Regions from separate parts of the Kitasatospora sp. NPDC094028 genome, predicted to be linked through region 2. Evidence: riboswitches for the same ligand, from Rfam matches in the RefSeq annotation. Region 2 holds a riboswitch; each other region holds the start of a gene.

Region 1 (10,455 bases), on a different contig from region 2:
CCCGCCCAGCAGCCGGATCCGCTGCTGCTCCAGCGGCAGCGTCGGATAGCCGGTCTTGGTCACGTTGTAGCCGTCCACCACCAGGTGCACCTGCGGGATCGCCAGCAGCTGGTCCAGCAGCGCCGGATCGTCGTCCGCCAGACCCCGCCTGGCCACGTCGTGCGGCGAGGCCGCCCCCGGCACCACCGCCTCCACCAGATCCGCCGGGCGGATCTGCGAGACCGGCAGCGCCAGCTCCCGCTGCAGCCCCTGCGCCGACTGCAGCACCGTGTCCAGCAGCAGCCGCAGCCGCATGTCCTCCACGCTGCGCCCCTCGCGGGCCGAACGGCGGCCCTGCTCGGCGGCGTTCTCCAGCTCCGAGACCCGGTGCCGCAGCCGCCGCGCCTCGCTCTCCGCGGTGCCGCGCTCGGCCGCCGCCTGGGCCTTCACGGACTCCAGCTCCCCCGCCAGCCGGCGCGCCTCGGCCTGCGCCCGGCGGGTGTCGCTCTCCAGCGACCGCACCTTCTTGCGCAGCGACTCGGCCTCCCGCCGGACCTCCTCGGACTCCGCGCGCTGGCGGTCCAGGTCCGCGCGGGCGGTGGCCCGCAGCTCGGCCAGCTCGGCCTGCAGCTTCTCCAGCAGCCGCGCGGACTCCGCGGCCGCACCCTCGGCCCCGGCCCGCTCGGCCTCCTCGCCCGCCTCCGCGACCAGCCGGCTCCACCCGGCCGAACGCACCAGGTAGGCGGCGGCCGCGACGTCCATCGGGTCGGCGGCGCCCGGCACGGTGCCCGACTCCAGCGCCTTCACCAGGTCCGGCTGGCCGAGCCGCAGCCGCTCCGCTATCCGCACCCGGAAGGCCGGCTCCGACTCCAGCGCCGCCGCCAGGGCCGTCGCCGCGTACTTGGCCCGCCGCGCGGGGGTGAACTTCGCGTACTGGCGCAGGCTCTGCGGCAGTTCGGCCGCCGGCAGCCCGCCGAGCGCGTCCGAGGCCAGCCCGACCACGCGCCGGCGCACCCCTTCGGGCAGCGGCCGGTCGAGCTTCTCGACCGCCCGCTCCGCCGCCGCGCCGGTCTCCCCGGCCACCTCCGCCGCCCCGGGCCCCTCGGCCGTGCCGGACGCCCCGGGCGCCCCGGACTCGGACGCGGCCGGCTCGACGGGCTCCTTCGCTGCGTCCACCACGTCCTCGGCTCCGATCCTGCTCCAGCGGGGCACGGCCGCGGCCGCCCCTGTCGTCACGCTCCGTGCGTCTTGTCTGTATTGTCCCGTGCGGTGGACGGGCGCGCCCGCACCGCCCACCGCACCCCCGGCATCAGCCCTGCTCGGCGGGGGTCTCCACGCTCTCGGCCCCCGGGCGGGCCACCAGCTCGACCTGGTCCACCGCGTTGCACCAGCGGCAGCGCACCGACTCGATCGTCTCGCTCAGCACCTGGGTCTCCTCGACCTTGGATTCGCCGGCCAGGTCGAAGTGGAGGAACTCGGTCACCCGCGCGGTGCGGGTCACGTCGAAGCGGGTGAGGTTGCCGCACAGCGTGCAGCGCCAGCGCGTCTCTGCGGTCAGGGCGGGGACGGTCATCGGGGGTCCTCTCGGGTGGTCCCTGGGTGGGCCAGGCGCTCCCCCCGGAGCCCCGGCGTCGGCGGCGGGAGGCGGGAATGCCCGCCCCAAGCCTATTGCCTGGGGCAACCGCCCCGGCCACCAGTTCAGCGAAGCCGCCGCCCAGGGCGCGTCTTGTGGATCTTGTCGGATCAGGCCGCGGCGTTGGGGTGCGTGCATCGCAAGGCGGAGGAGGGAGCCACTGCGGTGGGGGCACCTCCCGGCCGAAGGCTGGGGGCCATTGGCGACCGACGACAACGCGGCGAGGTGCGTGCCCTGGGGGTACCTCCCGGCCGGAGGCCGGGGGAGCGTCGCGGACCCGGCAAAGATCCCCAAGACACGCCCTAACCCACCTGCCGTACTGCGCCGTGTCACCTCGGCCGCCCGGAGGGATGCTTGGCCGCATGGCGCTCGCGGCTCCCGACCACACCGGCGCGCCGGCCGGCCGCCCGGCCGGGCCCGCCTCGGCGGTCAGCTACGCCCTGATCGCCGTCAACACGCTGGTGTTCCTGCTCGCCCCGGCCGCCGGCCTCAACCCGCTCTACGGCACCGGCCAGGCCCGGGTCTGCGCCGAGCAGCGGTACGAGCAGCGCTGGGGCACGATCCCGGCGGAGATCCTGGCCGGCCGTCCGCTGACCTCCGAACAGCTGGCCGAGGCCCCCGACCCCGTCCCGGGCTGCCCGGTGGCCGCGACCCCGGGCAAGCACCCGGCGCTGTCCGTCCTCACCGGGCTCTTCCTGCACGCCGGCTGGCTGCACCTGGCCGGCAACCTGCTCTTCCTCTACGTCTTCGGCCCCACCGTCGAACAGCGCCTGGGCCGGGCCCGGTTCGCCGTCTTCTACCTGGCCGCCGGCAGCCTGGCCACGTACGGCTTCGCGCTCGCCGAGGCGCACTCGCCGGGCTCCACCCGCGTCCTGCTCGGCGCCTCGGGCGCGATCTCCGCCGTGCTCGGCGCCTACCTGCGCTTCCATCCGCGCGCCCGGGTGACCACCCTCGTCCCGCTGCTGCTCTTCCTGCCGCTGCGCTTCCCGGCCTGGCTGGTGCTCGGCCTGTGGTTCGCGCTGCAGTGGTGGTCGGTGCACGCGGCCGGCCCCGGGGTGGCGTACCTGGTGCACGTGATCGGCTTCTCGGCCGGGTTCCTCTACGCCTGCGCCGTGGCCGGTCACCCCCCGCGACGCCCCGGCTGACGCCCGATACCCTGGCGGCAACCCACGAAGGAGCGCGAACAGTGATCACCGCCATCGTCCTGATCAAGACCAGCGTCGACCGCATCCCGGAGATCGCCGAGGCCATCGCCGCGATCGAGGGCGTCAGCGAGGTGTACTCGGTGACCGGCGGCTACGACCTGGTGGCGATGGTCCGGGTGCGCCGCCACGACGACCTGGCCGATGTCATCCCGGGCCGGCTGAACAAGGTCCCGGGCGTGGCCCAGACCGAGACCCAGATCGCCTTCCGCACCTACTCCCAGCACGACCTGGAAGCCGCCTTCGCCCTCGGCCTCGACGAGTAGGGCACCCCGGGCGGCCCTCAGCCCTCCCGCCGGCTGTCGGCGACACAACGCCCGCCCTCGTTGCGGTAGTTCCACGCCGCGCCGTCCGCGACCAGCTCACGGACGGCGGTCAGGAAGCGCTCGACGTGCTCGTCCGGCGTCCCGGCGCCGAAGCTCACCCGGATCGCGTTCAGGCTGCGCTCACCGGGCAGCGACGGCTCGGGAGCGCCGCACGCGGAGACCGGAGCGGGCGCGACCCCCGAATCGTCCCCGAGCAGGGTGCGCACCAGCGGGTGGGCGCAGAACAGTCCGTCGCGCACCCCGATGCCGTACTCGGCGGACAGCGCGGCCGAGAAGTGCGAGCTGTTCCAGTCCTGGACGACGAAGGACAGCACGCCGACCCTCGCGGAGCCTTCCCCGAACAGGTTCAGCACCTTGACCTGCGGAATCTCCGCCAGCCCAGCGGTCAGCCGGGCGATCAGCTGCTGCTCCCGGGCCTCCAGCGCGTCGAAGCCCGCCTCGGTGAGCGCCCGGCAGGCGGAGGCGATCGCGTAGGCGCCGATGACGTTCGGCGAACCGGCCTCGTGCCGGGCCGGGCCGGAGTGCCACTGCACGGCCACCGAGCCGTCCGTCTCCCGGGCCACCGTCCGGGTCGCCCCGCCGCCGGCCAGGTACGGCTCGGCGGCGTCCAGCCAGTCCGAGCGACCGGCCAACACCCCTGCGCCGAACGGCGCGTAGAGCTTGTGGCCGGAGAAGGCGATCCAGTCGACGCCCGACTCCCGGACCGACACCCGGTGGTGCGGGGCGAGCTGCGCCGCGTCCAGCACCACCCGGGCGCCGTGCCGGTGCGCGGTCTCGGTCAGCGCGGCGACCGGCCACAGCTCGCCGGTGACGTTCGAGGCCCCGGTGACGCAGAGCAGCTTGGGGCCCTCGGGCGCCCCGGCGAGCGCGGCGTCCAGCGCGGCCACCGCCTCGGCCCGCGAGCGCGGCGCCCGCAGGTAGCTGACGTCGAGCCCGGCGTGCGCCCAGGGCAGCAGCGAGGCGTGGTGCTCGGTCTCGAAGGCGAACACCCGGGTGCCGGCCGGCACGGCCCCGGCCAGTAGGTTGAGCGAGTCGGTGGTGGCGCGGGTGAACACCACCTGGTCGCCCTCGCGCAGGTCGAGGAACTCGGCGACGGTCCGGCGGCTCTGCTCGAACAGGTCGGTGGACAGCTGGGAGAGGTACCCGGCGCCCCGGTGCACGCTGCCGTAGTACGGCGCGTAGGCGGCGACGTCGTCCCAGACCCGCTGCAGCGCCGGCGAGCTGGCCGCGTAGTCGAGCGCCGCGTAGCCGACCTTCTCCCCGCTGGCGAGCGGGACCTGGACGTCCCGGCCGAGAACGGCGAGCGGGGTGCGGACCGGGGTGCGGACTTCGGTGGCGATCGACATGAGGATGCACTCCTTCAGGGGATGAGGGACCCCGGGAGTGCTGATCGTCCGGTGTCCGCGCTTGCCGCACGGACGATTCGCCGAGCGACCCGGTCCTCACCCAGGGCACCCCGCCACGGACGGAGGGTTGCCGGACAGCAAGCTGGGGCTTGTCGCTGTCACTCATGACCTGGCGAAGACTCTAGGTCGCGTACGTCGGGTGGTCAAACGACCATCCACCATCCGGACACGACGAGGGCCCGCGGCGAGGAATCGCCACGGGCCCGTCAACTGCCGCCTCAGCCGCGGCTGGTGGCCGCCGACCAGCGGCGCAGCAGCTCCTCGGCCCGGCCCGAGTCGATGGCCTCGGCCGCCCGCGCCATGCCCGCGCGGAGCTGCTCGATGAGCGACGCGTCGCCGGGTTCGAGTGCGACCAGCGCCGCCGCCGTGTTCAGCAGGACGGCGTCCCGCACCGGCCCGTGCTCCCCGGCCAGGAGCCGGCGCGCGACCTCGGCGTTGTAGGACGGGTCCCCGCCGCGCAGCGCCTCGATGCCGACCAGCTCGATGCCGACCTCCCGCGGGTCGAAGGAGGTCTCGGTGACGACGCCGTCCCGCACGATCCACACCTGCGAGGTGGTGGTGATGGTGAGCTCGTCCAGCCCGTCGTCGCCGCGGAACACCAGGGCGCCGGCGCCGCGCCGGGCGAGCACCCCGGCGATCAGCGCGGCGAGCCGGGTGTCGAAGCAGCCGATCGCGTGTGCGGTGACCTTGGCCGGGTTGGTGAGCGGGCCGAGGATGTTGAACGCGGTCGGCACCCCGAGGTCGCGCCGCGCAGTGGCGGCGTGCCGCATCGAGGGGTGGAACTTCGCGGCGAAGCAGAAGGTGAGCCCGACCTCCTCGGCGACCTCGGCGACCCGCCGCGCGGACAGGTCGAGCGAGACGCCGAGCTTCTCCAGCACCTCCGAGGAGCCGCTGGCGGAGGAGGCCGCCCGGTTGCCGTGCTTGACCACCTTGGCGCCGGCGGCGGCCGCGACGATCGCCGACATGGTGGAGATGTTGACGGTCTTCGCCCGGTCACCGCCGGTGCCGACGATGTCCACCGCCGGGCCGGGGATGGTCAGCGGCTCGGCGTGCGCGTACATCGAGTCCACCAGACCGGTGATCTCGTCCACGGTCTCGCCCTTGGCCCGCAGCGCGACCATGAAGCCGGCGACCTGGACGGGGGACGCCTCGCCGCTCATGATCCGGTCCATCGCCCACGCGGTGGCCGAGCGGTCGAGGTCCTCCCCCTTCAACAGCGTCGCCAGGATGTCCGGCCAGGTGCGGACCACCTGCGCGGGGTCGCTACCGCCGTTCGCAGGGTTCACGTTCACCATGGCTGACTCCACTGTTGTCGGTTCCCCCACTTCGGGGGACGTCCGTACGGATGTAAGTCAGCCTATCGAGCGGAAGGGTCCCCGCGGCGGCCCCTTCTCTCGTACTGAGACAGCTCCGGCAACTTCGTGCTGGAACGGTTCCCGGCCCGTCCGCCGCCGCTCAGCGGGCGGCCGGCGCCCGCTTCGCCAGCCGGGCCCGCAGCAGGACGGCGGCGGCCTCGGCCAGCGCCACCGGGTCCACCGGGCGGGAGATCGCGGCGTCGGCCCGGCTCCAGGCGGCGAGCCAGGAGTCCTGCGGCCGGCCGATCAGCACCAGCACCGGCGGGCAGCCGTAGATCTCGTCCTTGAGCTGGCGCCCGAGCCCGAGCCCGCCGGCCGGCACCGCCTCGCCGTCCAGGACACAGAGGTCTACGCCGCCCTTCTCCAGCGCCTTGAGCACCGCGGGGGTGGTCGCGCACTCCAGGTAGGACAGCTCCGGAAGATCCTCGGCGGGCCGGCGGCCGAGCGCCGTCAGCACCTGCTCGCGGGTGTTGCGGTCGTCGCTGTAGACGAGGACGGTGAGCGTCTCGTCGGTCGTGTACGCCATGGACCCTGCTCCCTCAAGTGTGATCCGGACCACGTTCGCCTGATCCGGATGCTACTCCGCTTTGCCCCGTCGCCGACTCCCCCGCGCGCACCTTCCTCCCCAGGCCGCCGCGCCCGCCGCTCGGCCGCCTGGAGGACACCCCGTCACCCCGTCTCCCGCGGTCCACCCGTACGGCCGACCCCGGGCCCTCTCCCCTTACCCCCGCGCGCCCGCGCGACCCGGCAGCGACACGCTGAGCACCGGGCGGCACGGCCTCACCGAGGAACCGTCAGAAAAGGGACACGCCGCTGCTCAGCCCCCGTACGGCCCCCCGGCCGCCCCCCAAGCGGGCATACCGCACGCACCGGACACTCCGAGGGACACCCCCCGGCGTGAAGACGGAATAAGGGACCGACATAATGTCCGTCGTGGCGACAGCAACAGCAGTAGAAACCGGGCACGCGCATGGATCGGTCAACCGACCGAACATGGTCAGCGTCGGAACGATCGTCTGGCTCAGTTCCGAGCTGATGTTCTTCGCGGCCCTCTTCGCGATGTACTTCACGCTCCGCTCCGTCAAGGGGGCCGAGTTCTGGACCGAGAAGGCACACGCCCTCAACGTCCCCTTCTCCGCGGGCAACACCACGATCCTGGTGCTCTCCTCGCTGACCTGCCAGCTCGGCGTGTTCGCCGCCGAGCGCGGTGACGTGAAGAAGCTCCGCGCGTGGTTCATCCTGACGTTCTTCATGGGCGCGATCTTCATCGGCGGTCAGATCTTCGAGTACACCGAGCTGGTCAAGAAGGACGGCCTGTCGCTGTCCTCCGACCCGTACGGCACGGTGTTCTACCTGACGACCGGCTTCCACGGTCTGCACGTGACGGGTGGTCTGATCGCCTTCCTGCTGGTCCTGGGACGGACGTACGCAGCCAAGCGCTTCACGCACGAGCAGGCCACCGCGGCGATCGTCGTGTCGTACTACTGGCACTTCGTCGACGTCGTGTGGATCGGCCTGTTCGCGACCATCTACCTGATCAAGTAACCAGCTGATCAGGTCGCTGGCCACCGGCTGCGGCCCCCGCCCTCACCGGCGCAGGGCCGCTTCTGCCGGTGCCGACGCTCCCACCGACCGACCGCGCGCGCAGCCCTCGAGAGGCAGCCTCGTGCCGGCCAGACCGGCCGCCGGGTGCACCCACCAGTCGACCAGATCCTGACACCGGGGTTATTCCGTGAAAAAGCTCTCCGCACGACGGCGCCACCCATTGGCGGCGCTGGTCGTCCTACTTCTCGCCCTGGCGGCCACCGGGGGGCTGTACGCCGCGTTCGCGCCCGCCAGCAAGGCGCAGGCCGACGTCACCGCGCAGTCGCTCGAGATCGAAGAGGGCAAGAAGCTCTTCGCCGTCGGCTGCTCCTCCTGCCACGGCCTGAACGGCCAGGGCAGCAGCGACGGTCCGAGCCTGGTCGGCGTCGGCACCGCGTCCGTCGACTTCCAGGTCGGCACCGGCCGCATGCCGGCCCAGCAGCCCGGCGCCCAGGTCCCGCGCAAGAAGGACATCTACTCGCAGTCCGAGATCGACCAGCTGGCCGCCTTCGTGGGCTCGCTGGGCCCCGGCCCGGTGGCGCCGAAGCCTGAGCAGTACACCTCGACCAACCCGGAGGACATCTCCAAGGGTGGCGAGCTGTTCCGCACCAACTGCGCCCAGTGCCACAACTTCGCCGGCCAGGGTGGTGCCCTGACCAAGGGCAAGTACGCCCCCTCGCTGGAGGGCGTGGACGCCAAGCACATCTACGAGGCCATGCAGACCGGCCCGCAGAACATGCCGTCGTTCCCGGACAGCACCATGCCCGAGGACCAGAAGAAGCAGATCGTGGCCTTCGTCCGCCACACCACCTCCGATGAGCCCAACCCCGGTGGTCTCACGCTCGGCAGCCTCGGTCCGGTGACCGAGGGTCTGTTCGGCTGGATCTTCGGCCTCGGCACGCTCATCGCGGTCGCGATCTGGGTCGCCGCCCACACCACCAAGGCCAAGAAGTCATGAGCCACGACATGTCAGAGAACCTCCCGGAGTCGCACGGCTCCGCCGGCGAGGTCGCCGAACACGGCAACCCGTTCGCCGACCCGGGCCTGCCGGCCCACGAGCCGCGTCGCACCGACATCGACGAGCGGGCCGCCAAGCGCGCCGAGCGCCAGGTCTCGCTGATGTTCGTGGTCTCGATGCTCGCCACCATCGGCTTCATCGCCTCGTTCGTGGCCATCGACCCCGACAAGATCGTCTACATCTTCCCGCTGGGCAAGGTCAGCGCGCTGAACTTCGCGCTGGGCATGACCCTGGGCGTCGCGCTGTTCATGATCGGCGCCGGTGCGGTCCACTGGGCCCGCACGCTGATGTCGGACGTCGAGGTTCCGGCCGAGCGTCACCCGATCGAGGCTGACGACGAGCTGCGCGCGGACATCATCGAGCAGTTCAAGACCGGCGCCGCCGAGTCCGGCTTCGGCCGCCGCAAGATGATCCGCAACACCCTCCTCGGCTCGCTGGCGCTGGTCCCGCTCTCCGGCGTGGTCCTGCTCCGCGACCTGGGCCCGCTGCCCGAGAAGAAGCTCATGGGCACCGGCTGGGGCAAGGCCACCCAGGCCACGCCGCTGGAGCTCGTCAACATGAGCACCATGCAGCCGATGAAGGCCGAGGACATCGTCATCGGTTCGCTGACCTTCGCCATGCCGAAGGGTCTGACCACCCACGACGAGGACTTCCAGCAGCGCATCGCCAAGGACGCCCTGATGCTGGTGCGCATCGCGCCGGAGGACATCAAGGACGACAAGTCCCGGGAGCTGGGCTTCGAGGGCATCCTCGCCTACTCCAAGATCTGCACCCACGTCGGCTGCCCGATCAGCCTGTACGAGCAGCAGACCCACCACGCGCTCTGCCCCTGCCACCAGTCGACCTTCGACCTGGCGGACGGCGCGCGCGTCATCTTCGGCCCGGCCGGCCACCCGCTGCCGCAGCTGAAGATCATCACTGACGAGAAGGGCAACCTGGTCGCCACCGGCGACTTCGCTGAGCCCGTCGGCCCGAGCTACTGGGAGCGTGCTCGATGAGTAGCGCGAGCAGCACCACCTCCGGTGCCGCCAAGCCCGCCAGCACGCGCGCCAAGCCCGCGAGCAAGTGGGAAGCCGCCGCTGACTGGACGGACGGCCGGCTGGGGATCTACTCCCTCGCCAAGGCCAACCTGCGGAAGATCTTCCCGGACCACTGGTCCTTCATGCTGGGCGAGATCTGCCTCTACACGTTCGTCATCATCATCATGACCGGCGTCTACCTGACGCTGTTCTTCAAGCCCTCGATGGGCGAGGTCGTCTACGACGGCTCGTACATCCCCCTCAAGGGCATCGGGATGTCCGAGGCGTACGCCTCGACCGTGGACATCAGCTTCGAGGTGCGCGGCGGTCTGCTGATCCGCCAGATCCACCACTGGGCCGCCCTGGTCTTCGTGGCGGGCATGCTCGTGCACATGATGCGCGTGTTCTTCACCGGCGCGTTCCGCAAGCCGCGTGAGATCAACTGGGTCTTCGGCTTCCTGCTGCTGGTCCTGGGCATGTTCGACGGCTTCTTCGGCTACTCGCTGCCGGACGACCTGCTGTCGGGTACCGGTATCCGCTTCATGGAAGGCGCGATCCTCGCCGTCCCGCTGGTGGGCACCTACGTCCAGATGTTCCTGTTCGGCGGCGAGTTCCCCGGCCACGACATCATCCCGCGGTTCTTCACGATCCACGTGCTGCTGATCCCGGGCATCATGCTCGGCCTGCTGGTGGCGCACCTGATCCTGGTCTTCTACCACAAGCACACCCAGTGGGCGGGCCCGGGCAAGACCGAGAAGAACGTCGTCGGCATGCCGCTGATGCCGGTCTACATGGCCAAGGCCGGTGGCTTCTTCTTCCTGGTGTTCGGCCTCATCGCCGCCATCTCGGCGATCGCCTCGATCAACCCGATCTGGGCGTACGGCCCCTACCGCCCCGACCAGGTGTCCACCGACGCCCAGCCGGACTGGTACA
Region 2 (10,455 bases):
GCCGCAGCGCGAACCATGTCCGCCTGCGGGCCCTTCTGTCCCTGAGAGATCTCGAACTCGACCCGCTGGCCCTCCTCGAGGGTGCGGTAGCCGTCCATCTGGATCGCGCTGTAGTGGACGAAGACGTCCGCACCACCGTCGACCGCGATGAAGCCGTAGCCCTTCTCCGCGTTGAACCACTTGACGGTGCCCTGAGCCATTCCGAACTCCCCTAGTGCTGTGCTGGCCCTTCACGCGCCCGCAGGTAGCGGGCCCGGATCTGGAGGCCGGCCCGGGGAACCCCCCCTGGGCGCAGCCGTGGACGCCGCTACCCCCACCCCGGAACACCGGGCGCGGTGATTACGGCGACCGCGGCTGAATGTATCCGGATCGACGCCCTCTGCAACAGGGCCAACGGCCGGGAATTCCACCGGCCAACCGAGGGACAACTTCGAACAAATCGGGAGGAAATCGGAATTTCGCGCCGGACAGAGCGGACGAATTACCCCAGAACGCTGCCGGAATTCTGACATCTGCCTGACATGTTTCACGGCCCCGACCCGGGCCGACCCGCCCGGCGAATCGTGGGGGGAACCCCCGGTTCCCAGCCGAGGCACACTCTACTCCCACTCGGGGCGGAAATATTCCCGCCGAAATGCGACCGGCCGCCCGCGCGCACGGAGAACGGAATTCCGTACGCGCGAACGGCCGGTCAAGGGCCTTTTCGGCCCCGTGCCGGACTCAGCAGCCGCCGGCCACCGCCGGAATGATCGAGACGCTGGCGCCGTCCTTGATCTCGGTCGCCAGGCCCTCGGCGAAGCGCACGTCGTCGTCGTTCACGTAGACATTGACGAAACGGCGCAGCTTGCCGGTGTCGTCCAGGACGCGCGCGGCGATGCCCGCGTGGTTCTTCTCCAGGTCGGCGATCACCTCGCCCAGGGTGGCGCCCTCGGCGGTCACCTCGGCGGCGCCGCCGGTGTAGGTGCGCAGGATGGTGGGGATGCGGACGTTGGCGCTCATGGCTCTCCTGTCGAGGTGGTTCAGGCGGACGCGAGGCCGGCGTCGCGGAAGGACGCCAGGGTGGGGCGGATGACGGCGGTCATCCCGGCGTCGGAGACGGCGTCCAGCGTCTTCAGGCCGTCGCCGGTGTTGATCGCGACGGTCTCCTTGGCCGGGTCCAGCTGCCCGCTCTCGACCAACTTCTTCAGCACGCCCACGGTCACGCCACCCGCGGTCTCGGCGAAGATGCCCTCGGTACGGGCCAGCAGCCGGATCGCCTCCACGACCTCCGCGTCCGTCACGTCCTCGACGGCACCGCCGGTGCGGCGGGCGATGTCCAGCACGTACGGGCCGTCCGCCGGGTTGCCGATCGCCAGCGACTTGGCGATGGTGTCCGGCTTCACCGGCCTGATCACGTCCCGGCCGTCCTTGAAGGCGGTCGACACCGGCGAGCAGCCCTCGGCCTGGGCACCGAAGATCCGGTACGGCCGGTTCTCGACCAGGCCGAGCTTGATCAGCTCCTGCAGGCCCTTGTCGATCTTGGTCAGCTGCGAGCCCGAGGCGACCGGGATGACGATCTGCTCCGGAAGCCGCCAGCCGAGCTGCTCGCAGATCTCGTACGCCAGCGTCTTCGAGCCCTCGCCGTAGTACGGCCGCAGGTTGACGTTCACGAAGCCCCAGCCCTCGCCGGCCGGATCCCCGATCAGCTCCGAGCAGAAGCGGTTCACGTCGTCGTAGTTGCCCTCGATGCCGACCAGCTCGCCACCGTACACACCGGCCATCACGACCTTGCCCTGCTCCAGGTCGTGCGGGATGAACACGCACGAGCGGAAGCCGGCCCGGGCCGCCGCCGCACCCACCGCGCCGGCCAGGTTGCCGGTCGACGAGCAGGACAGCGTGGTGTAGCCGAACGCCCGGGCCGCCTCGATCGCGCAGGCCACCACGCGGTCCTTGAACGAGTGCGTCGGGTTCCCCGAGTCGTCCTTGACGTGCAGCGGCGCCGTGAAACCGAGCTCCTTGGCCAGGTTGTCGGCCTTCACCAGCGGGGTCCAGCCGGGGTTCAGGTTGGGCTTGGAGGCCACGTCGGCCGGCACCGGCAGCAGCGGCGCGTAACGCCAGATGGAGGCGGGCCCGGCCTCGATCCGCTTGCGCAGCTCCTCGGCGGCGGCGCAGCCGAAGTCGTACGCGATCTCCAGCGGCCCGAAGCACTCCAGGCAGGCGAAGCTCGGACCGAGCGGGAAGCGGGTGCCGCACTCCCGACAGGACAGCGCCGCGGCGGGGCCGAGGTCCACGGGTGGGGGTCCCTCCGGCCGAAGGCTGGGGGAGGGTACGGCAGTGTCGATAGCCATGATGGCGGAGGCCTCTCTCCTCATCTTCCCCGCGGCGCGGTCGCGCCACAGGCCGGAATTGGCACCTGTCCCGCCGGGGCCTGTCGACGACAGCCGCGCGAGAAGGTTGCCGGGACGTCAACGGGCCGTTCCCTCAGTCCCTCTGGATGAGCTTGTGAAATTGTGGTGGTGCGTGGGCGGCGACCCCGGCGTGCAATGGTCCGACCGCTGTACGAAGACTGTATCCGAAGGCGGCAAACCCGAAAGGGACTGTCCGCCACGCGAGATGACGCGTCCCACCCGACCCCGCCGAGGAGATTCACGTGCCCGCCGAACCGACTCCCGCACTCCTCCCGCCGGTGGCGTCCTGGCTCCGCCGCCGCTCGTGGAGCGCGGCCGACCGGCCGGTCAGCACCCTCCTGCGGGCCAAGGAGCGCACCGGCCAGACGGTCAGCGTCGTCCTCCCCGCGCTCGACGAGGAGGCCACCGTCGGCGACATCGTCCGCACCGTCCGGCGCGAACTGATGGAACGCGTCCCACTGGTCGACGAGCTCGTGGTGGTCGACTCCGGCTCCAGCGACGCCACCGCCGCCGTCGCCGCCGAGGCCGGCGCCCGGGTGGAGCACCGCGACGCCGTCCTCCCCCGGCTGCCCGCCGTCCCCGGCAAGGGCGAGGTGCTCTGGCGCTCCCTCCTGGTCACCCGCGGCAGCATCGTCTGCTTCGTCGACGCCGACCTGCGCGAGTTCGACCCCGCGTTCGTCTCCGGGATCCTCGGCCCGCTGCTCACCGAACCGGACATCCAGCTGGTCAAGGCGATGTACGACCGCCCGCTGGAGACGGACTCCGGCGCCGTCGTCCCGGCCGGCGGCGGCCGGGTCACCGAACTCGTCGCCCGCCCGCTGCTCAACCTGCACTGGCCGGAACTCGCCGGTTTCGTCCAGCCGCTCGGCGGCGAGTACGCGGCCCGCCGCTCACTGCTCGAACGGCTGCCGTTCCCCACCGGCTACGGCGTCGAACTCGGCCTGCTGGTCGACGCGTTGGAGCTGGTAGGGCTGGACGCCCTGGCCCAGGTCGACGTCGGCGTCCGGCACCACCGCCACCAGGACGGCCAGGCCCTCGGCCGGATGGCCGCCACCATCTACCGCACCGCCCTGGAACGCCTCGACCGCACCCACCGGCTCAAGGCCTCCGCCGATCTCGTCCACCCCCTGCTCACCCAGTTCACCCGCGACCCGGACACCCGGGGCTTCACCGCCCACACCCACCCCGTCACCGCCCTCGAACGCCCCCCGATGCACACGGTCCCCGAGTACGCGACCCGGCACTGAGGGGTTTGCCGCATCCGAACGACGGCAACATCCCAACCATGGGCGATCTCACGACCGAACGTTCGAGTACGACCGGAACCGCCCCCGTCCTGGTGGCCTCCAACCGGGGACCGGTGTCCTTCGGCACCGCCGACGACGGCACGCTGACCCTGCGCCGCGGCGGCGGCGGCCTGGTCTCCGGCCTCTCCGCCATCGAGGACCCGAACGCCGTCTGGGTCTGCGCCGCCCTCGGCGACGCCGACCGCAGAGCCGCCCGCGAGGCCCCCCAAGGCCGCCTCGACCTGGCCGGCCACGACGTCGGCGGCCAGGCCGTCCGGATGCTCGACATCGACCCCGAGACCTTCGCCCGCGCCTACAACGGCGTCGCCAACTCCACCCTCTGGTTCGTCCACCACCTGCTCTACGCGACGCCCACCGCGCCCGCCTTCGACGCCGACTTCCGCACCGAGTGGGCCGCCTACCAGGCCTACAACGCGGCCTTCGCCGAGGCGCTGGCCGCCGAGGCCGCCCCCGGCGCCGCCGTGCTGGTGCAGGACTACCACCTCTCGCTGGCCCCGGCCCTGCTCCGGGCCCGGCGCCCCGACCTGCGGATCGGCCACTTCTCGCACACCCCCTGGGCCCCGCCCGAGTACTACCGGCTGCTGCCCGACGACGTCGCCCGGGCCGTGCTCACCGGCATCCTCGGCGCCGACCGGGCCGGCTTCCTCACCGAGCGCTGGGCCCGCGCCTTCGCCGCCTGCTGCGAGGCCGTCCTCGGTGCCGCCGTCGACCACGACGCGCTCACCGTCACGCACGAGGGCCGCACCACCCGCCTCGGCGTGCACGCCCTCGGCGCCGACGCCGACTTCCTGCGCGAACGCGCCCACCGCCCCGACGTCGACGAGCGCCTCGCCGCCCTGCGCACGGCCGTCGGCGAGCGCCGCACCATCGTCCGGGTCGACCGCACCGAACTGAGCAAGAACATCGTCCGCGGCCTCCAGGCCTACCGGCACCTGCTCCGCACCCGCCCCGAGTGGCACGACCGGGTGGTGCACATCGCCTTCGCCTACCCCTCGCGCACCGACCTCGCCGAGTACCGCGCGTACACGGCCGCCGTCCGGCGGCTCGCCGAGGAGATCGACGCCGAGTTCGCCACCCCCGGCTGGCAGCCGCTGATCCTGCACGTCGACGACGACTTCCCGCGCTCGCTGGCCGCCTACCGGCTGGCCGACGTCGCCCTGGTCAACCCCATCCGGGACGGCATGAACCTGGTCGCCAAGGAGGTGCCGGTCGTCTCCGACCGCGGCTGCGCCCTCGTCCTCTCCCGCGAGGCCGGCGCCCACGCCGAGCTCGCCGAGGACGCGCTGAGCGTCAACCCGTACGACGTCATCGCCACCGCCGACGCCCTGCACGCCGGCCTCACCATGCCCGCCGGGGAGCGCGCCGACCGCACCAAGCGCCTGGCGGCGGCGGCCACCGCGCTCCCCCCGCAGCAGTGGTTCCTCGACCAGCTCAACGCGCTCTGACCGCCTCCCCCAGGTCGCTCAGCAGCTCCACCACGCCCTCGGGCCCCTCGACCACCACGTCCGCCCGGTCGGCGAGTTCGCGCACCGGCGTGTCCCCGACCGCCCCGGCGCACACCAGTACGCCGGCCAGGCCCTCGCCGCGCAGTTCCTCCACCGCGGCGAAGGCCGCCAGGTCCCCCAGGTCGTCCCCCGCGTAGAGCACCGCACGGGCGCCGCGCTCCCGCAGGAAGCCGGTCAGCGCCGCCCCCTTGTCCACCCCCGGCGGCCGCAGCTCCAGCACCAGCCGCCCCGGCTCCACCACCAGCCCGTGCGCGGCGGCCAGTTCGCCCACCGGCGCGCGCAGCAGCTCCAGCGCCCGCTCCGGCGCCGCCGTCCGCCGGGTGTGCACCGCCAGCGAGCGGCCCTTGTCCTCCACCCAGGTCCCCTCGGGCGCCCCCACCGCGGCCAGGACGTCCGGCAGGGCCGCCCGCGCCCGGGCCACCCCGGGATGCACCGGCGGCGCCGACAGCTCGCCGTCCTCCCAGCGCTCGGCGCCGTAGTGCCCCAGCACCACCACGCCGGGCACCCCGGCCAGGCCCCCGTACTCCACGGCCAGCCCGGCCGGCCGGCCGGTCACCACCGCCACGGCCCCCACCGCCGAGGCCAGCCCGCGCAGGGCCTCCAGCACCCCGGGGTGCGCCCGCGCCGCGCTCGGATCGGCCACGATCGGCGCCAGTGTCCCGTCGAAGTCGAGCGCGATCACGGCGTCCCCCGGCGCCGCCAGGATCGCCCGCACACCGTCCCGCCCGGCCGCGGTGGCCGGCGTCCACGTCTCCTCGAATCCCATGCCCAGGCCATACCCCGCGGCCGGCGGCGGCTACCGCGCGGCCCGCCGGGCCTCCCGGACCCGGCGCAGCCGGTTCACCAGGACCGGCGCGTGGGCCAGCGCCTCCTCGCGGTCCAGCAGGGCGTTCAGCAGCTGGTAGTAGCGGGTCGACGAGAGCCCCAGCTCCTCCCGGATCGCCCGCTCCTTGGCCCCGGCCGTACGCCACTGCCGCCCTTCCAGCGCCAGCACCGCGCGGTCCCGCTCGGTCAGCTCGCCCACCGCAGCACTCCTCCGTCTCGGCCCGGAGTGCCATTCTCGCGCCGGCCGCCGACAGGCACGGCCCCCGCTACTGCTTCCGGACCCGGGCGGTCTCCTTGACCGCCGCGTCCTGGAGCTCCGTGAGCACCTGCTTCGGGTCCCCGGTCACCGCCTGCCCGATCCCGGTCTTGATCCGGTTGCTGACGTCGCCCCAGGCCGGGTCCCCGAACGGGTAGAAGCTGGCGTTGGTCAGCCCGGACGCGAACTGCTTGAGGTCCTCGTGCTTCGGATCGGTGGTCATCTGGCTGAACGCGTCCTGGGTGACGGGCAGCAGGTTGTACTGCTCGTCGAACTTCAGCTGGTTGTCCTTGTTGTAGACGAAGCTGATGAACTTCTTGATCTCGTTCTTGTGCCCGTTGGCCTTGAACGCCATCATCCAGTCGGCGACGCCGAGGCTGCCGGTCTTGCCGACGCCGTCCTTCTTGGGGATCGGCGCCGTCCCGAAGTCGATCTTCCCGGCGGCGGCCATCCGCAGCAGCGTCGGGTGCCCGTTCAGCATCGCGACCTTCCCGGACACGAAGTCCTGGAACACCGGCGTGCGGTTCATCTTGCCGGGCTCGGGGTAGGTCAGTCCGGTGCTCACCAGGTTGCTCTTCAGCCAGTTGAAGGTCGCCTGGTTCTGCGTGCTGTCGATGGTGTAGTTGCCGACGTCGTCGGAGAGGCTTCCGCCGCCGCTCAGCGTCCACAGCATCGACTCGGCGGGCGCCTCCTCCGGGCCCAGCGGCAGACCGTACGGGGTCACGCCGGGCACCTTGGCCTTGATCTTCTCGGCCGCCTGCCGCAGCTCGTTCCAGGTGGTCGGCGGCTGCGTGATGCCGGCCTGGCGGAAGACGTTCTTGTTGTAGAACAGCACGCGCGAGGAGGACACGAACGGAATGCCGTACTGCGTCCCGAGCACCTGGCCGGCGTGGGCGAAGTTGTCCAGGAACTTGGCCTGGGTGTCCATCGAGAGCACGTCCGCCGCCGGGTACAGCCGCTCCGCGGCGACCTGGTCGGCGAAGCCGCCGGTCTGCAGCAGGTCGGGGGACTTCCCGGCCGCGATCATGTCGTCGACCTTCTTGCCGATGTCCGTCCAGCTGTCGACCTCGACGTCGACCTTGATGTCGGGGTTGGCCGCCGTGAAGGCCTTGGCGACCTCGTCCCAGTAGTGCTTGGAGCTGGTCTCGGCGTTCTCCCCGTAGTCGGCGGCGACCAGCTTGAGGGTCACCTTGCCGTCGCCCTGCACGCCGCAGGCGCTGACCGCGGTGAGCACCAGTGCTCCGGCCAGCGAGGTGCCGAGCACACGAACGGAAACGTGGGCGCGCCTGTTCAACGCGGGTACCGCCTTCGGGGGGAGGAACGCGGCCGGACCGGGAAGACCGGTGAATCCGACAGGGGGGAACGCAACACTGCCAAATCCACCGCGCAGTGGTCCACACCACTCGGGGGTGCCCACCGAGTAGTTACCGAACTGCGGAGGGTCATTGCACGATGCGCAACACCAGGTGAACGACGGCCGACCGGAACGCGCTCCGGAGCCCCCGGCACGAAGGCCCGCGGATCCGTCGCGGCTGCGACAAAGCTCACCCATCATGGACCAGACCAATCCGACAACTGGACTAGACCTCTTCGACCCGGCCAAGGGAAACTGTCCCCCGTGAAGCACGTCATCGCACTCGATGTAGGCGGCACCGGCATGAAGGCCGCGCTGCTCGCCCAGGACGGCTCCGTGCTGTTCGAAGCACGCCGACCGACCGGGCGGGAGCACGGCACGGACGCCGTCGTCGCCGCCATCCTCGACTTCGCCGCCGACCTCGCGGACGAGGGCCGGGCCCGCTTCGGCGTCGCCCCGCTCGCCGCCGGCGTCGCCGTCCCGGGCACGATCGACGAGAAGAACGGCATCGCGGTCTACTCGGCGAACCTCGGCTGGCGCGACCTCCCGCTGCGCAAGCTGCTCGGCGAGCGCCTGGCCGGCCCCGGCGGCCCCGCGATCCCGGTGGCGCTCGGCCACGACGTGCGCTCCGGCGGCCTCGCCGAGGGCCGGCTCGGCGCCGGCCGGGGCGTGGGCCGTTTCCTGTTCATCGCCCTCGGCACCGGCATCGCCGGCGCCATCGGCATCGACGGCCGGATCGAGGCCGGCGCGCACGGCTACGGCGGCGAGATCGGCCACGTCGTGGTCCGCCCCGGCGGCCCCCGGTGCGGCTGCGGCGCCCGCGGCTGCCTGGAGACCCTGGCCTCCGCCTCCGCCGTCTCCCGCGCCTGGGCCGAGGCCAGCGGCGACCCCGACGCCGACGCAGCATCCTGCGCCGCCGCGGTGGACGCCGGGGACGACCGCGCGCTCGCGGTCTGGCAGCGGGCCGTCGACGCCCTGGCGGACGGCATCGTGCTGGCCCAGAGCCTGCTCGACCCGTCCACCGTGATCGTCGGCGGCGGGCTGGCCGAGGCCGGGGACACGCTCTTCACCCCGCTGCGCGCGGCGGTCACCGAGCGCCTGACCTTCCAGATGCCCCCGAAGGTCGTACCCGCCATGCTCAAGGACACCGCCGCATCCCTCGGCGCGGGCCTGCTCGCCTGGGATCTGCTCACCTTGGAGGTGACCGCGTGACCACCGCGGACCGTGACCGTACTGCCCTGGCCGGCGCCCGCCTGGTCCTGCCCGGCGGCGTCGTCGAGGGCGACCGCCTCAGCATCGAGGGAGACCGCATCGCCGGCCTCGGCGGCGAGACCGAGCCCGGCGACCTCGACCTCACCGGGTACACCGTCGTCCCCGGCTTCGTCGACCTGCACGTCCACGGCGGCGGCGGAGCCTCCTACGCCTCCGGCATCGCCGAAGAAGCCCTGCGCGCGGCCCGCACCCACCTGGAACACGGCACCACCACCACGATGGCCTCCACGGTCACCGGCGAGATCGACGAGGTCGCCCGACAGGCCGCCGTCCTGTCCGAACTCGTCGAGGACGGCGTGCTGGCCGGCATCCACTTCGAAGGCCCGTTCATCTCGCCGGGCCGCTGCGGCGCCCACCGCCCCGACCTGCTGCGCGACCCGGACCCGACACTGGTGCGCAAGCTCGTCGACGCCGCCCGCGGCCACGCCAGGATGGTCACCCTCGCCCCCGAACTGCCCGGCGGCCTCGACTCGGTGCGCATGCTCGCCGACCTCGGCGTCATCGCCGCGGTCGGCCACACCGACTCCGACTACGCCACCACCCTGGCCGCCGTCGACGCCGGCGCCACCGTCGCCACCCACCTGTTCAACGCCATGCCCGGCATCGCCCACCGCGCACCCGGCCCGATCGTCGCCCTGCTGGAGGACGAGCGGGTCACCGTCGAGCTGATCAACGACGGCGTCCACCTGCACCCCTCCGTCCTCGACCTCGCCTACGGCACCGCCGGCGCCGACCGCGTCGCCCTGATCACCGACGCCATGGGCGCCGCCGGCATGGGCGACGGCCTCTACCCCCTCGGCCCGCTCCAGGTCCAGGTCGAGGACGGCGTCGCCCGCCTCGTCGAGGGCGGCTCCATCGCCGGCTCCACCCTCACCCTGGACGTCGCCTTCAAGCGCTCGGTGACGGTCAACCGGCTGAGCCTGAACCAGGCCGTCGAGTCGCTCAGCACCACCCCCGCCCGACTGCTCGGCCTCGCCGACCGCACCGGCTCCCTGGAGACCGGCAAGCTCGCCGACCTGGTCGTCGTCGACTCCACGGGCTACGACCTGGTCGCCGTCATGCGCCACGGCCGGTGGGTCCGCGGCGGCGACGCCTTCGCCACCGTCAAGCCCGCCTGACAGCCGCCGCGAAGACGCGCAGACACGCAGACACGCGACGGCCGCCCGTCCCCGTAGGGGAGGGCGGCCGTCGCGCGTCCGGAGCCGTCGTCAGCTGCTCGGCTCGACGGTGATCTGGTCGATCAGCACCGAGGCGCCGCCCGGCGCCATGAAGGTGACGCTGTTCTGGCCCGCCTGGAGCTGCGGGAGTATGAACGTGGTGAACCACGAGGACGCCGGGTCCTTGCCCGCGTTGTAGTTCCGGTACGTGACGCCGCTCGGCCAGTCCTTGCCGTTGACCGCCGCCGCGCCCTTCGCGTCCGCGCCGGGGTTGTTGTAGTGGATCGTCAGCTTGTACGTCCCGGCCGCCGCGACCTGGCCGTTCCAGGTCACCGTGCCGCCCTGCTGCAGCGTCAGGTAGCTGCCGTCCGCGGACTTCGCGCCCTTGACGG
Region 3 (10,455 bases), on a different contig from region 2:
GGCCTTCGGCCAGGACACCACCCCGGGTGGCGGCATCACCGGTGCGGTCATGATCTCCCGCTTCATCAAGCCGGGTTCGGTCAGCGACCAGCCGTACAACCACTACTCCTGGCTGCGCAGCATGGAGGACCTGTACGGCATCGACCACGGCGGCACCGACGACCACGGCCACCTCGGCTACGCGGCCGCGGACGGCCTGCGCCCGTTCGGCGGGGACGTCTACAACAACCCCGGCGGCAAGGCCCTCCCGCCGGCGCCGTTCGCCAGCACCGTCTACCCGGCCACGGCCCGGGCCGACGAGCCGCAGAACCCGATCGTCAACCCGGCCCCGGCCAAGAAGTGACCGACCGGACCTCGTGAAGGACCCACAGCACTGATGAACGCCGCACGCACCGCGGCGCCCCGCCGGGCCGGCCTCCGCCGGCCCGGCTCCGGGCGCGCCCGCTCCGCCCTGCGCCCGGCGGCGCTCGCCTGCGCCGCCCTGGCCCTCGTCCTGACCGGCTGCACCGGGGAGTCCTCCCCCGAGCACAAGAACGCGGCCGACACGATCAAGGACCTCGGCGCCGTCCCGATCCCCACGCCGCCCAGCGCCCGGCCGACGCCCGTCGCCGACGAGCAGCACCTGCAGCTGGTCGCCATGGGCGACACCGTCCAGGCCAAGCTGCCCGAGGGCGGCGCGGTGATCAGCGCCTCCGGCCCCACCCAGGGCGCCACGGCCGCGCCGGACGCCTCCGGGAAGGTCCCGGAGCACACCACCGGCACCATCACCGTCACCGTCCGGCAGGCCACCGCCCCGGTCACCATCGCCGCCGCGGACTTCTCCTCCCGCGACGACCAGGGCGCCGAGATCCCGCTGACCGCCACCGGCCCGGCCACCGTCACCGCCGCCCCCGGCGGCACCGCGACCCTCACCCTGACCGGCACCTACCAGGCCGGCGCCGCCCAGCTGACCTGGCGCCACGACGGCAAGCCCGTCACCGTCTGGGACTTCAACATCGAGCTCGACTGACCGGCCCCGCCGCCGGGCCCGCCGTCACCCCTCGACGTAGTCGACCAGCTGCATCATCCCCAGGTCCTCGTGCTGGAGCTGGTGGCAGTGGGCGACGGTGCGGCCGGCGAAGTCCTCGTACTTCACCAGGAAGGTCGCGCTGTCCCCGGGCTCCCCGCCGGCCAGGCCGACGGTGTCGTGCCAGACCGGCGGGTCGAGCCGCACGCCGTTGCGGTGGGTGACGAGCACGTGGTTGGTGTGCAGGTGGAAGGGGTGGTTGAACTCCGGCCGCCGCTCCTCGGTGCGCACCGTCCACCGCTCGACGGTGCCGAGCGCCAGGGTGTGGTTGACGTGGTCGGGGTCGAACAGGCCGTAGGCGGGGTCGCGGGCGAGGTCCCCGTCCGGGTCGGCCGCGGGGGTCGGGTTGCTGCCGAGCATCCGGTAGGCGTTCGGGAACGGCGGGCCGAAGACGCCCGGGTCGACGTGGAAGACCACCTCGCGGTCCGCGTCGGGGTTGGCGATGTCGTTCTCGTCGAGGTACGGCTTGCCCTGCGGCAGCGCGTCCGGCAGTCCCATCGGCGGGTCGACCGGGTCGCCCGCCACCTCGACGGTCATCAGCGGGCCGGCGACGCCGTCCGCCCGCAGCTCGTACGTCCCCGGGTCGCCGCCGCGCACCAGCACGTCCGCCCGGTTGCCCATCGCCAGGCCCAGGGTGTCCCGGGCCACCGGCGCCGCGAAGGTCACCCCGTCCTGCGCGATCTGGTGCAGGACCAACCGCCCCGGCTCCCCGAGCACCTCCAGGGAGAGCGCGGTGAACGCCGTCGCCGCGACCAGCCGCCAGCGCTGCACCTCGCCGGGGCGCAGCGCGAGGACGGGGTTCACCGCGCCGTTGACGGTGAGGACGGCCGGGACGGCGGCCAGCGACCCGCCGGTGGTGAAGTCGGGGACGGTGCCGTCCTTGAGCCGGAGTTCGTTGACGCAGACGACGAGGTCGGCGGCCGCCCGGATCTCGGGCACCTCGTCGACGTCGCCCTCGACGATGACGACCCCGGCCATCCCGCCGACGATCTGCGTGGCGGTGGCCCCGTGCAGGTGCGGGTGGTACCAGTACGTCCCGGCGGGGTGCCCGGCCGGCACCTCGACGGTCGTCAGGTACCGCGGCTCCGGCGCGCCCGCGTCGGCCTCCTCCGCCGTGCGCGGCGCGAACACCCGCAGCACGTTGTCGGCGTCGCCGGACGGCGCGACGTGCATCCCGTGGGTGTGCAGGTTGAAGCTGTTCGGGTCGTGCGGCCGGTTGTGGCCGCCGCCGGACGGCTCGGCCCGCTCGTTCGGCCCGGGCGATTCGTGCGGTTCGTTCGGCGGCAGCCCGTTGACCTGGGTGAGCCGCAGCACGTCCCCGCCGCGCACCCGCAGGGTCGGCCCGGGGATGCCGGCGTTGTACGTCCGGGTGGTCACCGTCCCGTACCCGGGGACGGCGACGTCGGCGAAGCGCACGTCGAGCACCCCCTCGGCCCCGAGCACCGCCGGCTGCGGGAACCCGCCGCCCGCCGCGGCCGCCCGCCCGGCGCCCGCGCGGCCGACCGCCCCGGCCGCGGCCGCCACCAGGGCCGCCCTGAGCACCGTCCGCCGACTGATTCCGTCATTTCGTCCCATAAGCGGGCAATCTAGGCCTCCTCCCCCACCACTCGGCGGAGCCACACCGCGCGCCCGCCACCCGGGTGACGCTGCGTCAGATCTGAGCTTTCCATGCCACCTCTGCACCCGCCCTGAGCTGGGCATATGTGTCCGGTGAGCGAACTGTTGCCGAAGACTTGTTCCGATACTCGGGCGTAGAAGTTAGGTTGCACCGCAATGCGCGGGTCTGTCCCCCACCCTCCGGCGTGCCGAGCCGAGGGTCACTCCGCGACGGAAAGGCAACAGGACACCCTTCATGAGTGCGGACACCACCAAGCAGGCGGCGCCCCCCGCCCCCGGCTCCCACCCGCCGGCCCCGATCGGGCACGGCGGCGACGGCCACCTGAAGGCCGGCCTCAAGAACCGCCACCTGTCGATGATCGCCATCGGCGGCGTGATCGGCGCCGGCCTCTTCGTCGGCTCCGGCGCGGGCATCGCCTCCACCGGCCCGGGCATCCTGCTCTCCTACGCACTGGCCGGCGTGCTGGTCGTGCTGGTGATGCGGATGCTCGGCGAGATGGCGGCCGCCGACCCGCAGAGCGGCTCCTTCTCCGCCTACGCGGACCGCGCGCTCGGCCGCTGGGCCGGGTTCACCATCGGCTGGCTGTACTGGTTCTTCTGGGTCGTGGTGCTCGCAGTCGAGGCGACGGCCGGCGCCAAGATCCTCCACCAGTGGGTGCCGGGCGTCCCGCAGTGGGGCTGGGCGCTGATCGTGATGGCGGCGCTGACCGCCACCAACCTGTTCTCGGTCGCCTCCTACGGCGAGTTCGAGTTCTGGTTCGCCGGCATCAAGGTGGTGGCGATCGCCGCGTTCCTGGTGATCGGCGGCCTCGCCGTCTTCGGCGCCCTGCCGGACACCCACGCGGTCGGCCTCAGCAACCTCACCGGCCACGGCGGCTTCCTGCCGAACGGCGTCGGCGCGGTCTTCACCGGCATGCTCACCGTCGTCTTCGCCTTCATGGGCAGCGAGATCGTCACCCTCGCCGCCGGCGAGTCGGAGGACCCGGAGAAGGCGGTCAGCAAGGCCACCAACAGCGTCATCTGGCGGATCGGCGTCTTCTACCTGGGCTCGATCCTGCTCGTGGTCACCCTGCTGCCGTGGGACTCCGCCGAGGTCAAGGCCAGCCCGTACGTCGCCGTCCTCGACCACGTGGGCATCCCGCACGCCGGCCAGGTGATGGACGTGATCGTGCTGACCGCCGTGCTGTCCTGCCTCAACTCCGGCATGTACACCGCCTCCCGGATGGCGTACTCGCTCGGCCAGCGCGGCGACGCCCCGAAGGCCTTCGCCACGGTGACCTCCCGCGGCGTCCCGCAGGTGGCCATCCTCTCCTCGGTGGTGTTCGGCTTCGTCGCCGTGTTCTTCAACTACACCTACCCCGAGACCGTCTTCTCCTTCCTGCTCAACTCCTCCGGCGCCGTCGCCCTGTTCGTCTGGCTGGTGATCTGCTTCTCGCAGCTGCGGATGCGCAAGATCATCGAGCGCGAGACGCCGGACCGCCTGACCGTGCGGATGTGGCTGTACCCCTACCTCACCTGGGTCGCCATCGGCATGATCGGCTTCGTCATCGCCTACATGTTCACGGACGCGGACGGCCGCAAGCAGATGTACCTCTCGCTGGTCGCCGCCGCCGTCGTCCTCGGCGCCTCCGTCCTGGTCGGCCGGCGCCGCAAGGCCGCCGCCGAGGCCCTCACGCAGGGCTGACCCCGCCGTCCCACCCGGGCCCGGAAGCCGAGGAACGGCTCCCGGGCCCGCGTGCGTCCACGGCCGGAAACGAACAGACCGGGGCAGAGTCGGACCGAACCGGGCGGGGTGGGACGATACCTGCCATGTCCAGCACGTCTCCCCCGGTCCGGGGCACCGCCGCCCCGCCCGACCCGCTCCGCCGCCTGCTGCTCGACCTGGGCGAGGCCCTCCTCGGCGGCGGCCTGCCCGTCCACGACGTCGAGGAGGAACTCCGCGCGCTCGGGCAGGCCCTGGGCGCCCCGGAGGTCCGGGTCGCCGCCCTGACCAACGGCCTGTTCGTCGCCCTGGACGCGGACGAGGCCACCCGGTTCCAGCCGGTCGGCGCCGCGCTCCGGTTCGAGCAGACCGCCGACGTCCTCCACCTGGTGCACCGGCTGCGCCGCGGCGAGCTCGACGGCCCCCGGGCGCTCGCCGAACTGGACGCCATCCGGCGGGCGCCGGCCCGCTGGCCCGCCTGGGTCGCCGACCTCGGGGCGCTGCCGGTCGGCATGGGGATCTGCCTCTTCCTGCAGCCGCTGGCGGCGAACGTGCTGGCCGCCGGCGCCGGCTCGCTGATCGTCGTGGGGCTGACCGTGCTCGCCCGGCGGCTGCCGTACCTGCGGCCGCTGCTGCCCGTCGCGGCCGGCTTCCTGGTCGCGCTGCTCGTCCTCTCGCTCGCGCGGGCCTCGCTGCTGGACGGGCCGCTGCGGACGATCGTCGCCACGCTGGCGATCCTGCTGCCGGGCGGGCTGCTGGTCACCGGGCTGTCGGAGATCGCCGCCGGCGCGGCCAGCGCTGGGACGGCCCGGCTGGTGTCCGGCGCGGTGCAGCTGGCGCTGTTCCTCGCCGGGGTGGCCGCCGCCGCGACCGCGACCGGCATGCCGGCCGGCGCCCTGGCCAACGTCCAGGTGGCCGAGCCGAGTTGGTGGGTGATCGGGCTGGGGCTGGCGATCGCCGTCGCCGGCGTCGTGATCAACGTCAACACCCCGCCCCGGGCCATCCCGTGGATCGTCGCGGTGATCGCGGTCAGCGTCACCGTCCAGGTGGTGGTCGGCTCGGCGCACGGCGCGGCGATCGGCGGCCTGGCCGGCGCGGTCTCCGCGGCGCTCGCGGCCACCCTGGTGCACTGGCTGCCCGGCGGCCCGCTCTGGCAGGTGCTCTACCTCCCGGCGTTCTGGATCGTCGTCCCCGGCTCGTTCGGCCTGCTGAACACCGCGCAGATCGAGGTCGGCAACGGCGCGCAGTCCGTCCTGGCGGCCGTGTCGGCGGTGTTCGGGGTGTCGATCGGCACCCTGATCGGCTCTGTGATCAGCCGCGTCCCCCGCCCCTCCCTCGCCGCGCTCCGGCCCGGCCGCCCCTGAGTTCAGGCCTGCCGCAGCGTCTCGCCGAGCCGGGTGGCCGCCTCCACGACCGCCTGGGACAGGTGCACGCCCGGGTGCCGGCTGAGCCGTTCGATCGGGCCGGAGACCGAGACGGCGGCCACCACCCGGTTGGACGGGCCGCGCACCGGCGCGGAGACCGAGGCGACCCCGGGCTCGCGCTCGCCGAGCGACTGCGCCCAGCCGCGCCGCCGCACGCCGCTGAGCGCGGTGGCGGTGAACCGGGCGCCCTGCAGCCCGCGGTGCAGGCGCTCCGGCTCCTCCCAGGCCAGCAGGATCTGTGCGGCCGAGCCGGCCTTCATCGGCAGGGTGACACCGACCGGGACGGTGTCGCGCAGACCGGAGAGCCGCTCGGCGGCGGCCACGCAGATCCGCACCTCGCCCTGCCGCCGGTACAGCTGGGCGCTCTCCCCGGTCACGTCGCGCAGGTGGACGAGCACCGGCCCGGCGGCCGCGAGCAGGCGGTCCTCACCGGCGGCCGCCGAGAGCTCCCCGAGCCGGGGGCCGAGGATGAACCGCCCCTGCATGTCCCGGCCGACCATCCGGTGGCGTTCCAGTGCGACGGCGAGCCGGTGCACGGTGGGCCGCGCCAGGCCGGTGGCCGCGACCAGCCCGGCCAGCGTGGCGGGCCCGGCCTCCAGGGTGGCGAGGATCGAGGTGACCTTGTCGAGCACGCCGACGCCGCTCGTGTTCTCCATGGACGGGTACTCCAGTCTCAGAACCCGTGAGCGGCGGGGTGGGTGCCGGGTCACGGGGGCTCCGCGCGGGGAGCGTGGGGGTGGTCAGCGAGGACGGGCCGGAGAAGTCGGCCGGTCGCCTGCGCCGGGCACGAGACGGGTACGCGGAAGCGCCGGGGCGGGAAGCGCCCGGGCGAAGGACAGCACTGGAAGCACCGTGTCTCCTCATCTTTCCCGCGCCACGTTGGCGACAGGCCGGAGTTGGCACTGATCCCGGTCGTCGCGGCGCGCACGTCGCGCGCCGGGTCGGCCGGGGAGTTGCCGGGGCTTCGTCGGGCCGGTCCCTCCACCCCTCTGGATGATTCGCGAGGAACCCTACAAGATTCCCTCGGCCCGCCACCAAACCTCCCCCCTTCCCGACCTCGCCCCGGTCCCTCGCCGGCCCCCGGGAACGACGGTGCACCGGCCGCCGTCGGCAGCCGGTGCACCGTCACGCGGAGGTCGTCAGTGCAGCACGTCGAGCACGTTGTCCGCGTTGTTGACGAAGTAGACCGCGTCGCGGTCGAGGTCCAGCGCGAGGCCGAACAGCGCACCCGCGCCGGGCGGGCTGCCCGCGCTGTTGATCTGCTTGACCGCCACCTGCTGCCCGGCCGGCGTGGTCTCGACGATGTTCCCGTCCCCGCCGTTGACCGTCAGCACGTCACCCCGGGGCGTGATCGCCATCCCCAGCGGGCCGTTGAGGCTGCCGCCCGCGGTGACGACCCGTCCGGTGCCGGCGCTGTCCTTGCGGAAGATCGCGTCCGGGATGGCGGTGATCCGGTTGAGGGCGGTGTCGGCGACGAAGAGCGAGCCGTCGTGGCCGAGGCCGACGCCGGTCGGGCCGACCACCAGTGCCGCCGGGTCCGTCCGCTCGGCGAAGCCGGAGCCGATCTCGGTGGTGGCCACCCGCTGCGGCGGCTCGTCGCCCGCGTCGCACAGGGTGATCCGCAGGACGGTGCCCTGGTCGACCTCGGCGCCGCCGCCCGCGACCGTCCCGTTGAGCACGTTGGTCACGAACAGCTCGCTGCGCTTGCCGATGCTGATCGAGGTCATGTCCCAGGGCCCGTTGATGCCGTCCCCGGCGATGGTCTCGCGCACCGTGCCGTGCTTGTCGAGCACCAGCAGGCAGCCGGCCCGGGCGGTGGGCGACATGCCGTCCGCGGTGGGCAGGCTGCCGACCACGACCCAGCCGCCGGGCAGCACGGTCAGCGCCGTGGTGAGGCCGACCCCGCCGGGGCAGGGGCCGGGCAGGTGGGCCGGGTCGATCGTGGCGAAGGTGGTCACCGTGCCGTCCGGGGCGACCTGCACCAGCGTGGTGCCGAGGCCCTGCAGGTTGGCCGAGTTGTTGAAGTTGCTGATCAGGACGTTGCCCCGGTGCAGGTCGCCGATGCTCTCCCGGACGGTGAACGTGCCGTACGGGTTCACGTCGCCGTTCGCCGGGACGGTGGACGCGACGGGGGACACGGTGGTCAACCGGTCGAGGAACGCCGGCGGATCGGCGGCGGCCCCGGCCGGGGTCGCACCGGCGGCCAGGCCGACGGTCAGCGCCGCCGTCGCCAGCACGCTCGAACAGGCCCGAAGTCTCATGTGTACTGCCTCCTGGAGGGCGGGCCGGACGGCCGGAGCCCGGCGTCCCGACCCGTGGAAGTGCTCGGATCGCCCCCGGGCCCGTCGGACGGGCCCCGGCCGCCACGCTAGCCACCCGACACCGCGCCCCGCCCGCCGACGTGCGCCGAATGCCGGGCACCCGGGTGACGGCCGCACAGCCCCTCAGGCCGACACACCGGTCCGGTCCGCACCTGCCGTCACAGGTGCGGACCGGAGGTCCTTCGTCCCGGGGCCGCCTCCCCCCGCCGCGCTCGACGGCTCAGCGGGCCGCCGGCACCGCCCCGCTCGGGACGCCCGTGCGGCGGTCCACCACCCGGGCCGTCTTCCAGCTCACCGGGCCCGCCCCGCCGGCGCTCTCGGCCATCGGCCCGTGGGCGACCGTGACCGGCACGCCGAGGACGGCCGAGGCCTCCTCCACCGTCCGGTCGACCACCGCCCGGGACGGCTCGAAAGCGGGCGGGAGCACGAGGGTGATGCCGTCCGTGTCGGCGCCGGCGGGCCGGTCGATGACGATGCGGTAGTCGGTGTGCCCGCGCAGGTGGCGCAGCAGCAGGTCCTCGATGTCGTAGGTGGTGACGGCGGCGCCGTTGACCACCACCGGGTCGCCGGCCCGGCCGAGCACCTCGATCCGCTCCGCCGGGATCGCCGTACCGGGCGCCGCCGGGTGGACGCGCACCAGGTCGCCCGTCCGGTAGCGGAGCAGCGGCTTGGCGCCCTGGTAGAGGTGGGTGACCACGAGCTCGCCGCACCGCACCCCGGCCGCGTCGGCCTCGGCCGGCCGCAGCGTGGCCGGGTCGAGGACCTCGTAGTGGTTGATCAGCGGGGTGAGGTACAGGCCGCCGTCCCCGGCGCCGGCGCCCAGCACGGACGCCTCCTGGGACCCGTACAGCACGTTGTGGGCCTCGGCGTCCCAGAGGAAGCCGATGTTGTCCAGGAGCGCGGGCGGCGCGACCTCGCCGGTGAGCATCAGGACCTTCACCGGGAGGTCGCGGCGCGGGTCCAGGCCCGCTTCGAGGGCCGCGGCCGCCAGCGAGAGCGCCATGCTCGGCGTGCAGATCAGCCCGGTGATCCCGAGCTTCCGGATCACCCGCAGGGCGCGGTCGTAGCCGACCAGCGGGGAGAGCGGCCACAGCTTCGCCACCGCGATGCCCAGGTTGCGGCACACCTCGCCGAAGGTGTCGCCGTTGGCGTGCAGGTCGTTCGGGCCGCTGATCCCGATGACCTGGTCCGCGCCGAACCGGCGAAGAATCGTTTCGCTGTGGAAGGTCAGCGCCATGTTGGTGTGCAGGCTGTCGACGTTGCCGCGCGGCGCGGGCGTGGAGGCGCCGGTGGTCCCGGTCGTCTCGTAGTACACCCAGGCCTCGGACAGCGGCCGGGAGAGGACGTCGAGCTGATGCGTGCGCAGGTCCTCCTTCGTGGTGAAGGGGATCTCGGCCAGCGTCCGCGGGGTCAGCGCGGTGATGGCCTCCGGGTCGATCCCGCCGAGGCGGGCGCGGTACATCGGCGACCGCTCCCGCACGTAGGCGACGGTCCGGCGGAAGCCCTCCAGCTGGTGGCGGCCCAGCCGCTCGGCGGTCCAGCCGCCGGAGACGAACTCGGCGTACTGCGCGTGCAGGGACGTGGCGAGTGCGGCGAGTTCGGGATGGAAAACGGTGTACACGGGGTGGTTCCCTCTCTGGTCGACGGCCCCGCGCGGGCCCGTCGTGCGGTCCGGTCAGCGGAGCATCTGCGCCCGGCACTGGTCGAGGCGGAAGCCGGCCACGGCCTCGGCGGGAGAGAGCTCCTCGATCCGCCGCAACTCGTCCGCCGACAGCCGCAGGTGCGCGGCGCGGGCATTCTCCTCGACGTGCTCGGGCCGCTCGGCCCCGGGGATCGGCACCACGTCGGCGCCCCGGGCCTGCACCCAGGCGAGGGCCAACTGGTTGACGGTGGCGCCGCATTCACGCGCGAGCTCGCGCAGCGCCGCGACCAGCCGGAGGTTGCGGTCGAAGTTCTGCTCGGCGAACCGCGGGTTGCGGCGCCGGTCGTCGTCGGCGGCGAGGTCGTCGAGCGTGCGGAAGCCGTCCGAGAGGATGCCCCGGGCCAGCGGCGAGAACGCGACGATCCCGATCCCCAGCTCCCGGCAGGTCGGCACCACCCTCGCCTCCAACTCCCGGCTCCACAGGCTCCATTCGCTCTGCACCGCGGACACCGGGTGCACCGCGTGCGCCAGCCGGATCTCCTCCGGGCTCGCCTCGGACAGCCCGACGTGGCGGACCTTGCCCTCCGCGACCAGGTCGGCGAGGGCCAGCATCGTCTCCTCCAGCGGCGTGGCCGGATCGATCCGGTGCACGTAGTAGAGGTCGATGTGGTCGACGCCGAGGC

What was found. A riboswitch is a leader RNA that binds a small molecule or an ion and turns the genes downstream of it on or off. The one in region 2 is predicted to bind S-adenosylmethionine.
Region 1: it holds a riboswitch for S-adenosylmethionine, as region 2 does, so the genes downstream of both, ACPC54_RS00985 (aminotransferase class V-fold PLP-dependent enzyme) here and thrC (threonine synthase) in region 2, are expected to answer to the same signal.
Region 3: it holds a riboswitch for S-adenosylmethionine, as region 2 does, so the genes downstream of both, ACPC54_RS07640 (IclR family transcriptional regulator) here and thrC (threonine synthase) in region 2, are expected to answer to the same signal.

The regions. Positions count from the first base shown of each region.
Region 1 covers NZ_JBMVFA010000001.1:218,965-229,419, reverse strand. Annotated here, with positions in the region: gene ACPC54_RS01005 (NYN domain-containing protein) at 1-1,155, opposite strand, end outside; gene ACPC54_RS01000 (hypothetical protein) at 1,289-1,552, opposite strand; gene ACPC54_RS00995 (rhomboid family intramembrane serine protease) at 1,975-2,757, shown strand; gene ACPC54_RS00990 (Lrp/AsnC ligand binding domain-containing protein) at 2,799-3,080, shown strand; gene ACPC54_RS00985 (aminotransferase class V-fold PLP-dependent enzyme) at 3,098-4,486, opposite strand; SAM riboswitch class IV at 4,539-4,656, opposite strand; gene trpD (anthranilate phosphoribosyltransferase) at 4,765-5,841, opposite strand; gene ACPC54_RS00975 (response regulator) at 6,002-6,427, opposite strand; gene ctaE (aa3-type cytochrome oxidase subunit III) at 6,826-7,446, shown strand; gene qcrC (cytochrome bc1 complex diheme cytochrome c subunit) at 7,634-8,443, shown strand; gene qcrA (cytochrome bc1 complex Rieske iron-sulfur subunit) at 8,452-9,501, shown strand; gene qcrB (cytochrome bc1 complex cytochrome b subunit) at 9,498-10,455, shown strand, end outside.
Region 2 covers NZ_JBMVFA010000005.1:64,540-74,994, reverse strand. Annotated here, with positions in the region: gene ACPC54_RS10385 (cold-shock protein) at 1-200, opposite strand, end outside; gene ACPC54_RS10380 (ubiquitin-like small modifier protein 1) at 721-999, opposite strand; gene thrC (threonine synthase) at 1,020-2,327, opposite strand; SAM riboswitch class I at 2,345-2,480, opposite strand; gene ACPC54_RS10370 (glucosyl-3-phosphoglycerate synthase) at 2,630-3,634, shown strand; gene ACPC54_RS10365 (alpha,alpha-trehalose-phosphate synthase (UDP-forming)) at 3,673-5,139, shown strand; gene otsB (trehalose-phosphatase) at 5,126-5,965, opposite strand; gene ACPC54_RS10355 (DUF3263 domain-containing protein) at 5,996-6,223, opposite strand; gene ACPC54_RS10350 (extracellular solute-binding protein) at 6,291-7,544, opposite strand; gene ACPC54_RS10345 (ROK family protein) at 7,899-8,846, shown strand; gene nagA (N-acetylglucosamine-6-phosphate deacetylase) at 8,843-10,024, shown strand; gene ACPC54_RS10335 (carbohydrate-binding protein) at 10,115-10,455, opposite strand, start outside.
Region 3 covers NZ_JBMVFA010000003.1:469,401-479,855, forward strand. Annotated here, with positions in the region: gene ACPC54_RS07615 (alkaline phosphatase family protein) at 1-343, shown strand, start outside; gene ACPC54_RS07620 (hypothetical protein) at 377-1,009, shown strand; gene ACPC54_RS07625 (multicopper oxidase family protein) at 1,034-2,641, opposite strand; gene ACPC54_RS07630 (amino acid permease) at 2,919-4,367, shown strand; gene ACPC54_RS07635 (threonine/serine exporter family protein) at 4,493-5,749, shown strand; gene ACPC54_RS07640 (IclR family transcriptional regulator) at 5,752-6,465, opposite strand; SAM riboswitch class I at 6,667-6,809, opposite strand; gene ACPC54_RS07645 (NHL repeat-containing protein) at 6,949-8,070, opposite strand; gene ACPC54_RS07650 (phenylacetate--CoA ligase family protein) at 8,351-9,751, opposite strand; gene ACPC54_RS07655 (aldo/keto reductase) at 9,806-10,455, opposite strand, start outside.